2 regions of the Parajatrophihabitans canadensis genome follow, and region 1 is predicted to be linked to the other one. Evidence: riboswitches for the same ligand, from Rfam matches in the RefSeq annotation. Region 1 holds a riboswitch; the other holds the start of a gene.

Region 1 (5,406 bases):
CGCGGCGCAGGGTCGCAATCTGGCCAGCTATTCCGAGCCGCGGGCGGTCGGAATTGTCGAAGCCGTAGCTATCGCCGCAGACGGGCTCGCAACCTCGCCGATTACGGTGGCGCTTTCATGGTTGCGTGGGCGGCCCGCAGTTACCGCCCCGATCGTCGGCGCGCGGACGCTGGGTCAACTCACCGCGGCGCTCCAATCCCTGTCGGTCGAGCTCCCGCTCGAGATTCGCCTCGCACTCGATGATGTATCGGCACCCGTCGTCGGCTATCCCGAGGACCTCCGCTGACCGAGCCGGGCCGTACGGACGAACGGGTCTTCGCAGCTTTCTGTGCAGCCGGATTGTGGCAAGGCCTGGGCTCGACGTTGGCAGCCGCGCTCGCCGATGCGGACATCCGGACACCCGACGATGTGACTGCCGAGGCTCTGTCGACGCTGCCCAGAGTCGGTAAGTTGCGAGCCGGCCGACTTTTCTCCGCCTTCATCGCTGCCCAGCCGGCCTATGACCTCGTCGCCTTGCTGCTCGCCGCGGGGCTACCCGCGAGATTGGCTGGAAGGCTGGTGGAAACCTTTGGCCCAGGGGCGGAGCGGTTGCTCAAGGATGACCCCTGGCGCTTGCTCCAGCTCACCGGAGTAGAGGTCGCCGACGCCGACGCCCTCGGGCGCGCAGCGATTCCCGGTGTACTGCAAGGCGATCCCCGACGCTCACGCGCGCTCGTCGGCTGGTCGCTCAGCCAGGCCGCTCGCGAGGGCCACACCGTCAGCACGGTAGAGCAAGTCACGGTGGATCTAGAACTTCACCGAGTTGCCGATCCGGCTAAAGCCATCGCCGATGCGTGCGCCGGTGAGGTCGTCGAGGCCCTAGATTCGGTGGTCGATTCTCAACTGGCTCTCAAACGGTATGCCGAGGCCGAACGCGCGATTGCCGAGGCGATTCATCGACTTACTGATACCGCCGCACTTATCGGAAAGGCGCGTGCCGGCAAGCGGCGAAAGTCTGAGGTCATTGATCCTGATGCGCTCGACTCGGTCCAGCGCTCTGCCGTCGACAACGCCCTTGACCACGGTGTCAGCGTGTTGACCGGTGGCCCGGGAACGGGAAAGAGCCGCACTGTGGCGACGGTCGTCCGTGAAGCGGAACGGATCGGAAAATCGGTGGCTCTGGCGGCGCCGACCGGACGCGCGGCCAAGCGCCTGGCCGAGCTCTGCGATGCGGAGGCCACAACGATTCACCGTCTGCTCGGCGTTCAGCCGCGTGCGACAACGGGTACGGACGGCACCAGCGCTATCGTCGATTTCTCAGCCGGCTTTTCGCGCGGACCTGACTGGCCGCTCGATCAGGATCTTGTCGTCGTTGATGAGGCCTCGATGCTAGATGTGGAACTCGCCGCCGCGCTGCTGCGTGCGTGCGCGGACGGTACCCACCTGATGATCGTCGGCGATGCTGCCCAGTTACCGTCAATCGGGCCTGGCCAGGTGCTCGCTGACCTGATTGCCTCGGCCGTCGTCCCTGTCGTTGAACTTACGACGCTTTACCGGCAGGACGCGGGCGGCGCGATCGCGCGCCTGGCCACCGCAGTCCGTGAAGGTGATCTGCCAGCCGTAGATTCGCCAGATCGGGAGGTGGTCATCGTCCCAGCGCGTGGCTCTGCCGAATGCGCGCACCGCGTCGTACAGCTCATGACGGACTCGATCCCCCGGGCGCTCGGTATCAAAACCGAGCAGATACAGGTCGTGACGCCGGTACACAAAGGTCCCGCCGGCACGATCGCCCTCAACGCGGCCCTCAAGGCGAAACTGAATCCACCCGTGTCTAAACAGCTGTTCGGTCGATTCGATGTGGGAGATCGGGTGGTCGCCACCGCCAACCACCTCGAGGTGACGCCGACAGGGTTTGCGAATGGCGAGGTCGGAGTGGTGACCAAGGTCGCCGACAAGGTCGTGACGATAGATTTCGGATCCGGGCCGGCCGAGGTTACCGGCAAGGTGCTCGCCGACATCAGTCACGGTTGGGCCATCACTGTCCATCGCGCACAGGGCTCGGAATTCGGTGCGGTGATCGTGGTGCTGCCGCCCGAAGGTGGCCGGATGTTGTCCCGTCCGTTGGTGTACACGGCACTGACGCGGGCGCAGCGGCATCTGTCAATCGTCCATGGCGCGGGGCCAGCGGTGGCCCGCGCTGTCCACGACATCGGATCAAAGCCGCGACGAACCGCCTTACGCGATTTCCTCGGCTGAACCGGCCTTCGCTACGGCGAGGATGATGGCCGCAGCTTTGTGATCGCAGCTCGAAGGCTAGGGTGCCATTTGGCAATACCTGCGAGGTGCCCCGTCCGGGGAGAATCGGAAAGCCGGTGCGACTCCGGCACAGGGCCCGCTGCGGTAACCGGCTAGTCAGAGATCACGCGCTTTGCGCAGTCACTGGGCTCAACGGCCTGGGAAGGCGATCTCGCGACAGCGATCCGGAAGTCCGAAGACCGGCCTCGCTCAGAATGCCGCCTCGGCGGCCGGATGCGGGAGCCTGCCATGACATCGACGCCACAACGGACTGACAACACAACACAAGCGCGAGCTGCGCTGCGCCCACTTATGGACGTCTATGACGCGATCGAGCGCCGGCGCGACGTACGAGCCGAGTTCACGGGTGCGCCACTCGATCCTGACAGCCTGCGGCGCGTCTTGGGGGCAGCGCACTCAGCGCCGAGCGTGGGCCTGACTCAGCCGTGGGATTTCGTCATCGTCCGTAGCCAGGAATTGCGACGGGCCTTCAAGGCGCATGTATCAGAGGAGAAGCGCGTTTTCGAGCAGTCGTTGACAACGGTGCAGCAGCGAACCTTCAGCCGAATCAAGATAGAAGGGATCATGGACTCGAGCGTTGGCATCGTCGTCACGTACGACTCTGAACGGGGTGGTCCGGCGATCTTGGGACGGCACGCAATTGCCGATGCGGGCTTGTATTCCACCTGTTTGGCGATTCAGAACCTGTGGCTGGCAGCGACGGCAGAAGGACTCGGTCTCGGCTGGGTCTCCTTTTACCGGGAGGAATTTCTGCAGCGCCTGTTGAAGATTCCGACGCAAATACGCCCGGTGGCATGGCTGTGTGTGGGTCCCGTGTCTGAGCTCGCCACCATTCCCGATCTGGAACGGCACGGCTGGCGTGCTCGTCGACCGCTTGCCGATGCGATCCACAACGACTGCTATGGCATCCGATCTGATGGAACGATCTGAGGCACGGCCACCGCGCGCATCGGCGCGGTCCGATCCCCGCATATTTTGGCAAAGTGGGCTCAGATCCGCTCCCGGGTGCTGATTTCGATGACATCTAGAGGCACAATTGCGGGATGCCGACAGAGAACAGGGCGGACTCTGATCCAGACTGGGAGTACGCACCGCTGCGCATCCCCTCCGATGTCACGAGGGTGAACGCGGCGGTGCGGCTGGCGTTACACGCCGAATATGGCGGCTGGGAACTCGCTCGAGTCCGCAAATACGAGGACGGCTCCCGTCAGATCCTGCTCAGACGTAAACGCCGCTTGGCTGATGCCCTGCCGATGCCGGGTCTGATCGCCTAACCCGGGTTCAGCTGGCGCTGGCCTGCCAACCGCTACGAACGTGGCTCAGCACGCTTTCAGGAACCGATCGAGAACGCGCACGCCAAACTGCAGCGCATCCACGGGCACGCGCTCGTCGATGCCGTGGAACAGTGACGAAAAGTCAAGATCGGCAGGCAAGAGCAACGGCGAAAAGCCGAAGTTTCGGATACCGAGTTGCGAAAACGACTTGGCGTCCGTGCCGCCCGACATCAGGTAAGGCACCGCGATCGCGGACGGGTCCTCGGCCTTCAACGCCGCCGCCATGGCATCGACGATCTCGCCGTCGAACTCGGTCTCGACTGCTATGTCCTTGGTGACGAACTCCCTGGATATCGAGGTGCCAGGCGTGGCGGCCGAGGCGATGATCGCATCAATCGTCTCGAACAACTCCGGTTCATGGCCAGGCAGGAAACGCGCATCAATTGTCGCCTCCGCCGAAGACGGAATGACGTTGGCCTTGTATCCCGCGGACAACATCGTCGGGTTCGCCGTATTGCGGAGGGATGCACCAATCATCCGCGCCATACCGCCGAGTTGCGGCAAAGCCGAACCTGGATCGTCGGGATCGATCGGCAACCCGGTCACGGTGGCGATTCGACTCAAAAACTCGCGAACAGTCGGAGTCAGGTGGACGGGAAACTCGTGCTCCCCGATTCGAGTGACCGCGCGCGCGAGAGCCGTTACGGCATTATCACCGTGCACCATGGAGCCGTGCCCCGGTCGCCCCTCTGCGCGCAACTTGAGCCACCCGATGCCCTTTTCAGCGGTTTGGATCAGATATAGACGCAGGTCGCCCCCAACTGTCACCGAGAACCCGCCGACCTCGCTAATCGCTTCGGTGCAGTCGGCGAAGTAGTCAGGATGATTGTCGACCAGCCAGTGCGCACCTTTGAGGCCGCCGGCTTCTTCGTCCGATACGAAGGCGAGGACGATGTCGCGGTCCGGTTGGATGCCTCGCCGCGACCAATCCCTGACCACGGCAAGCGTCATCGCGTCCATATTCTTCATATCCACGGCGCCCCGGCCCCAGACATAGTTGTCCTTCACCTCGCCTGCGAACGGGTCAACCGACCATTCCGATTTCTCGGCCGGAACGACGTCGAGATGGCCGTGGATCAACAGCGGCTTACGATTCGGGTCCGTCCCCTTGATCCGCGCGATGGTTGATGCACGGCCGGGCTCGGATTCAAGGATGACCGATTCGATGCCGACCTCGTCGAGCCGAGCGGCCACCCATTCTGCCGCTGGTCGTTCAGGGTGCGTCGGATTCGAGGTGTTGATCCGGATGAGATCTGAGAGCAGAGATACGACCTCGGCCCCCGCAGCGCTTTCAGCCGTCGTGGCGGTGCTTGATCCGGGACTGAGGCGCGGTTCTGCGGCGGAAGTCATGAGTCCTTCCTACCAGTGTTCCAAGCGCCAGAATCCGTCGGCTAGACTTCTGCTTCGCACTCGTCCGGGTGGCGGAATGGCAGACGCGCTAGCTTGAGGTGCTAGTGCCCTTTATCGGGCGTGGGGGTTCAAGTCCCCCCTCGGACACCACATTCGGTGTATTTTTCCTGAATTTTTGCTTAAGTGAGGACCCACGCTAGTAGGGGTCTAAATGGGCACCGAACGTTCATTCGAGTTTGCGAGAAAGGCAGCCAATCCTTGGACCGTGCTGCGGCAAGAGCAGGCCGGCCTGGACACCTGCGCTGCATCTCCCGCAGCAAGGCAGGCTCATGCTGCTTCGCCAGTCCAGGGCTTCGAGGGTGCTGGGGCTGAGGCATTTATACGGCATCAGGGCGAACTCATCGCTGTTTTTCGCAGCTTCGCTGAT
Region 2 (5,406 bases), 410 kb from region 1:
AGTGGAATGCACTGTCGGTCCCGACGCGGCGATTGGTCCGGGAACGATGACGATGCCCATGTACGGCACCGAGTCCGGATCTACATCGGCCGCGGGGCCGCTTCGTTCGGCGACAGTCGAGGCTCGTTCGACGTAGATCGCATCGTCAAGTCGTCCGGCTTCGCGCAGTGCAGCCTGGATTCCGGCGAAACCCCGGCTGACCTTCATGATTGCTGCGGCATCAGTCGTTCGGAGCCGCTCGGCAAGAATCTCCGGGGGCAAGGTGCCAGGCAAGACGGTCAGCACCTCGTCGGCTTCGACAAGTGGTGTGCCAGCTGCTGCACTGGCTGCGCTCACTGAGGTGATTCCCGGAACGATGTATGTCTCGAATCGACCTGCCAGTCGTTTGTGCATGTGCATGTATGAGGAAAAGAACAGCGGGTCGCCCTCGGCCAGCAACACCACATCGCGACCGGCTTCGAGATGAGTCGCCAATCGCTGGGCAGCGTCGGTGTAGAAGTCGGCCATCGCGCCGGTGTAGCCGCCAGGATGATCGGTGGTCTCGGTGGTGACGGGGTATGTCAGCTGTTCCTCGATCTGGCCGGCGCGCAGGTACGGTTCGGCTATGCCGCGGGCAATGGATCGGCCGTGTCGTGCTGAATGAAACGCCACGACATCAGCCTGGCCAATCAGGCGAGCGGCCTTGATCGTTACCAGTTCAGGGTCACCGGGCCCCAATCCCACTCCGTAGAGCTTGCCGAATTCGATCATCGGGCTGCCCATTCGCTCCGCTCCGCTTCTCGCTCGCTGGCGCTCGCTACGTCGCTCACTCAGTCTCGCTTGCGATTGCGTTGACGGCGGCGACGGTGATGGCGCTACCACCTCGGCGTCCGTGAACCACGAGATATTCCAGACCGAGCACGTTGCGCTCGAGTGCCTGCTTGGATTCGGCGGCTCCGATGAACCCCACTGGTATGCCGATTACCGCGGCCGGTCTCGGGGCACCGGCCTCGACAAGCTCCAGTAGATGGAACAGGGCAGTCGGTGCGTTGCCGATTGCCACGACCGCGCCGGCCATCCGCTGGCCCCACAGATCCATCGCGGCCGCCGAACGAGTGGTACCAGTGCGCTTGGCCAGTTCGGGGACGGATTGCTCGTCGAGAGTGCAGATGATCTCGTTGTCGGCGGGTAATCGTGATCTCGTTATGCCGCTGGCGACCATTTTCGCATCGCACAGGATGGGTGCTCCGGAGCGCAAGGCCGATCGGGCCGCGCTAACAACACCGGGGGAGTACCCAACGTCGGCGGGCAGATCGACCATTCCACAGGCGTGAATCATCCGTACGACGATGGGTGACAGGTCGGCGGCCACGCCGCTCAAATCAGCTTCCCGGCGAATGGTGGCGAAGGATTGGCGATAGATCTCTGATCCATCGCGGATGTACTCGATCACGAAATTCCGTTTTCCATTCGTCGGTAACCGTTGCCGGTCGCAATTAGATGAACTGCGGTATGTCGGGGGCGACCGCATTGTCGTTCGCAACCGCTCCACCTCACGGTGTATTGCGGTGTGCCCGATCGTTCCAGCTCGGCGATGGCATCCGCGCGCACGTCGGCCAATGCCTTTGCACAACCAGGACGCCCGGCGCAGGTGCTGATGTGATACCAGGGCGAGTCCGTGTCGACGCCAAGTCCGAACTCAGCCGCCGCTTGGGCAACCGAGCCCACGTCGACCAGATCAGGCACGACGACGCTGCGCCACGGGGTGATGCGTAGTCCTCGGCTGCCTGCCTTGCTCGCGAGAAAATGGACCTGCTGGCCGGAGAGCCGACCCAGCGGTGCCAGAACCACCAGGGCCGAACGTCCATCCGGCTGTTCGACAATGCCTGCTGGTTCGGCTGTGCCTGCCGGTACGCCGGCGAACAGCGGTCCGCGCGTGCCGGCCGCGGGCGACGCACCGAACTCAGCGATGAGCCGGTCAGTCACGTGCCGCGCTGAGTCCGGGAGCTCACTGATGCGCCAAGCCTTCGAGTTTGTTGCCTTGCGTTCCTGCAGAAACATCAGTGCGCCGGCCACCAGCGTGTCGGTGACGCCTTCGACCGGCACCTCGCAGCCTCGATCTGCGTGCGGCTGCCAGATTTGAAACCGGCCTGGGGTACTCGCAAACGCAGTGAGGTCCGGCTCGAGGGCGAGGATGTCGCCGCGGCCATCATCGAGGCCGAACAGGAACCGACCCGGCAGTTCGGCCAGCATCGGTTCGGCGCACAGCTTGCGGTCCAGCTCCTGCGCCAGCTCCGCGAGCTCGGTCGTTTGACCAGTGCTCGGGATGTCTGGCCGGTCGATTCCAGCCAACGGCGAAGCGACGATGTTGCGTACGCGCTCATGCGATGGCGACGGGAGCAGCCCCACTGCCGCAATACGCTCACCGAGGTCGAATTCCGCACCTGGAGCGAGGCCACGGAGCTGGATATTGCCCCGGGAGGTCAGTTCGAGTTCGCCATCGCCCAAGTCGGAGGCGGCCGTTGCCAGCACCCGTAGCGCCGCTGCCGTGATCAGCCCACCGGGCAATCGAACCCGGGCCAACCCGCCGTCTGCAGCCACGTGCACAGTGAGCGCGCCTGGGCAGGCATCGCTGCGCAGTCGGGTCTCGGCCATGAGGGGGATCGTACGGCGCGGCCCAATGTGGATGTTTCAGAGCGGCGCGGTGCTGCCCGAGACGGTGTGGGACGCTTGTGGACGAAAGATGCAGCGTCATGTGCAGGAAACCGGTGTGAATCCGGTGCGGTCCCGCCACTGTCACGGAGAGTGAAATAGCCCGAAATCGGGTGCTCCGAAGCCAGGAACTCTCTGTCGCAGCAAAAACTCACCGGGGCGCGGACCTCGCCAGAGCTTGGAGTACTGCCCGTGATTCTGCTGTTGTCGACATCCGATACCGATCTGCTGAGCGCCCGGGAAAGCGGGGCCGACTACCGGCTGGCCAATCCGGCACGAGTCCTGCCGGGCGCACTCGATGAGTTGTTGCAGGGTGCCGAGGTCGTAGTAGTTCGGATTCTCGGTGGTCGGCGAGCCTGGGAGGACGGCCTGGACAGGGTGCTCGCGTCCGGTCTGCCCGTTGTGGTGCTCGGTGGCGAGCAGGCACCTGATGCGGAGCTGATGGAGCTGTCCACGGTTGCCGGTGGTTTGGTGGCCGAGACGCACGTCTACCTCGCCCAGGGCGGCAGCCAGAATCTGGGCCAGCTTTACAACTTTCTGTCGGATGCAGTCTTGCTTACCGGGTTCGGCTTCGAACCTCCCGCGCAGACGCCGACCTGGGGCGCGTTGGAGCGTCCGAATTCTTCGGTCGACGACATCGCCGTCGACCGTCCCGTCGTCGCGGTGCTGTTCTACCGCGCTCACCAGCTGGCTGGAAACACCGGCTTCGTGCATACGCTGTGCGACGCGATCGAGGACGCAGGCGGCCTACCAATGCCGATCTACTGCTCTTCGCTTCGGGTTTCCGAACCAGAGCTCATGCACACACTGGGCAGGGCTGACGCGCTGGTGGTAACGGTCCTCGCCGCGGGCGGTAGCAAGCCCGCCGACGTAGGCGCGGGCGGCTCAGATGAGGACTGGGACGTCGGCGCGCTGGCGGCGCTGGACGTTCCGATCCTGCAAGGGCTTTGTCTGACCTCCTCGCGAGCGGTATGGGAGGACAGCGGCGAGGGGTTGTCTCCCCTCGATGCCGCGACGCAGATCGCCATTCCGGAATTCGACGGCCGGCTGATCACCGTCCCGTTCTCGTTCAAGGAGGTTGGGCCGGACGGGCTGACGTCCTATGTTGCCGATCACGAACGTGCCGCGCGGGTGGCCGGTATCGCCGTGAAGCATGCTCGCCTGCGGCACTTGCCGCCGGCTGAGCGACGAATTGTGCTGATGCTGTCGGCCTATCCCACCAAACATGCGCGCATCGGTAACGCGGTGGGTTTGGATACGCCCGCTTCGGCGGTGGCCTTGCTGGCGGCGATGCGTTCAGCGGGTTATGACATCGGGCCCGAGACCGGCGAGGCGGCGTTGCCGGGCGTCACGGCTGGCGACGGTGATGCCCTGATCCACGCGCTCATCGCTGCTGGCGGCCAGGACGAGAATTGGCTGACTGAAGATCAGCTATCGGGCAACCCGGTTCGGTTGTCCGCGGCGAAGTATCAGGCCTTCTTCAGTACGCTTCCAGCCGATCTGCGGGCGCGGATCGAAGAACACTGGGGTCCGGCCCCGGGTGATCTGTTCGTCGATCGAAGTCAACAGCCCGAGGGTGAGATCGTGCTCGCGGCGCTGCGGGCGGGCAACGTCGTGATCATGGTGCAGCCGCCGCGAGGTTTCGGCGCCAATCCCATCGCGATCTATCACGATCCAGACCTGCCGCCGAGCCATCATTACCTGGCCGCCTATCACTGGCTTGCCAGTGAGTTTGGTGCGGACGCGATGGTGCATGTCGGCAAGCACGGCAATCTTGAGTGGCTACCGGGTAAGAATGCGGGCATGTCGGCGTCCTGCGGACCCGACGCCGCGATCGGGAACCTGCCGTTGGTCTATCCGTTTCTGGTCAACGACCCCGGCGAGGGCACCCAGGCAAAACGTCGGGTGCACGCCACGCTGGTTGACCACCTCGTGCCTCCGATGGCCAGAGCCGAGAGTTATGGCGACATGGCCCGGCTGGAACAACTGCTTGACGAGCACGCCCAGATCGCGGCGATGGATCCTGCGAAGTTGCCGGCGATCCGAGCGCAGATCTGGACCTTGCTTCAGGCGGCTAAACTTGATCACGATCTCGGGCTGACCGACCGGCCGCACGATGCCGAGTTCGACGATCTGTTGCTGCACGTTGATGGTTGGCTCTGCGAGATCAAGGACGCACAGATCCGCGACGGCTTGCATATCCTCGGCGTTGCGCCACAGGGTGAAGCACGGGTCAACCTGGTTCTGGCAATGCTTCGCGCCCGGCAGATGTGGGCAGGTGAGGCGCAAGCGCTGCCGGGCCTGCGAGAGGCCCTCGGCCACACCGAAGGTGCTGAAAGCAGCGAGATCACCGATGCGTTCGAAGCGCAGGCGCGTTCATTGATCCAAGCTATGGACGATCGCGATTGGGCTGTGAGTGGAGAAGAGATCGTCGCGTCGCTGCTGACTGCTCCCAATCCGCAGGTGGCACGCATTCTCGATTTTGCAGCTACCGAGATCATTCCCAGGCTGGCAGCCACGACCGACGAGATCACGAACACGTTGCACGCTCTGGACGGTGGCTACATTCCGGCCGGACCCAGCGGGTCACCGTTGCGCGGCCTGATCAACGTGCTGCCCACCGGTCGCAACTTCTACTCCGTCGACCCGCGAGCTGTTCCGTCGCGGCTGGCGTGGGAGACCGGTCAGGCCCTCGCGGAATCGGTAGTCGCGAGA

What was found. Region 1 has a riboswitch for cobalamin ahead of bluB (5,6-dimethylbenzimidazole synthase). Riboswitches for the same ligand answer to the same signal wherever they lie in the genome.
Region 2: linked by a shared signal. The riboswitch ahead of cobN (cobaltochelatase subunit CobN) and the one ahead of bluB (5,6-dimethylbenzimidazole synthase) in region 1 are both predicted to bind cobalamin.

What each region holds. Positions count from the first base shown of each region.
Region 1 is NZ_CM132445.1:2,582,927-2,588,332, forward strand. Features, by position in the region: gene ACSMXN_RS12560 (aldo/keto reductase) at 1-286, shown strand, start outside; gene ACSMXN_RS12565 (AAA family ATPase) at 364-2,235, shown strand; cobalamin riboswitch at 2,303-2,497, shown strand; gene bluB (5,6-dimethylbenzimidazole synthase) at 2,587-3,225, shown strand; gene ACSMXN_RS12575 (DUF5703 family protein) at 3,339-3,569, shown strand; gene ACSMXN_RS12580 (M20/M25/M40 family metallo-hydrolase) at 3,615-4,979, opposite strand; tRNA gene ACSMXN_RS12585 (tRNA-Leu) at 5,042-5,129, shown strand; gene ACSMXN_RS12590 (hypothetical protein) at 5,191-5,406, shown strand, end outside.
Region 2 is NZ_CM132445.1:2,996,309-3,001,714, reverse strand. Features, by position in the region: gene cobJ (precorrin-3B C(17)-methyltransferase) at 1-762, opposite strand, end outside; gene ACSMXN_RS14535 (precorrin-8X methylmutase) at 806-1,432, opposite strand; gene ACSMXN_RS14530 (nitrite/sulfite reductase) at 1,429-2,634, opposite strand; cobalamin riboswitch at 2,680-2,845, shown strand; gene cobN (cobaltochelatase subunit CobN) at 2,884-5,406, shown strand, end outside.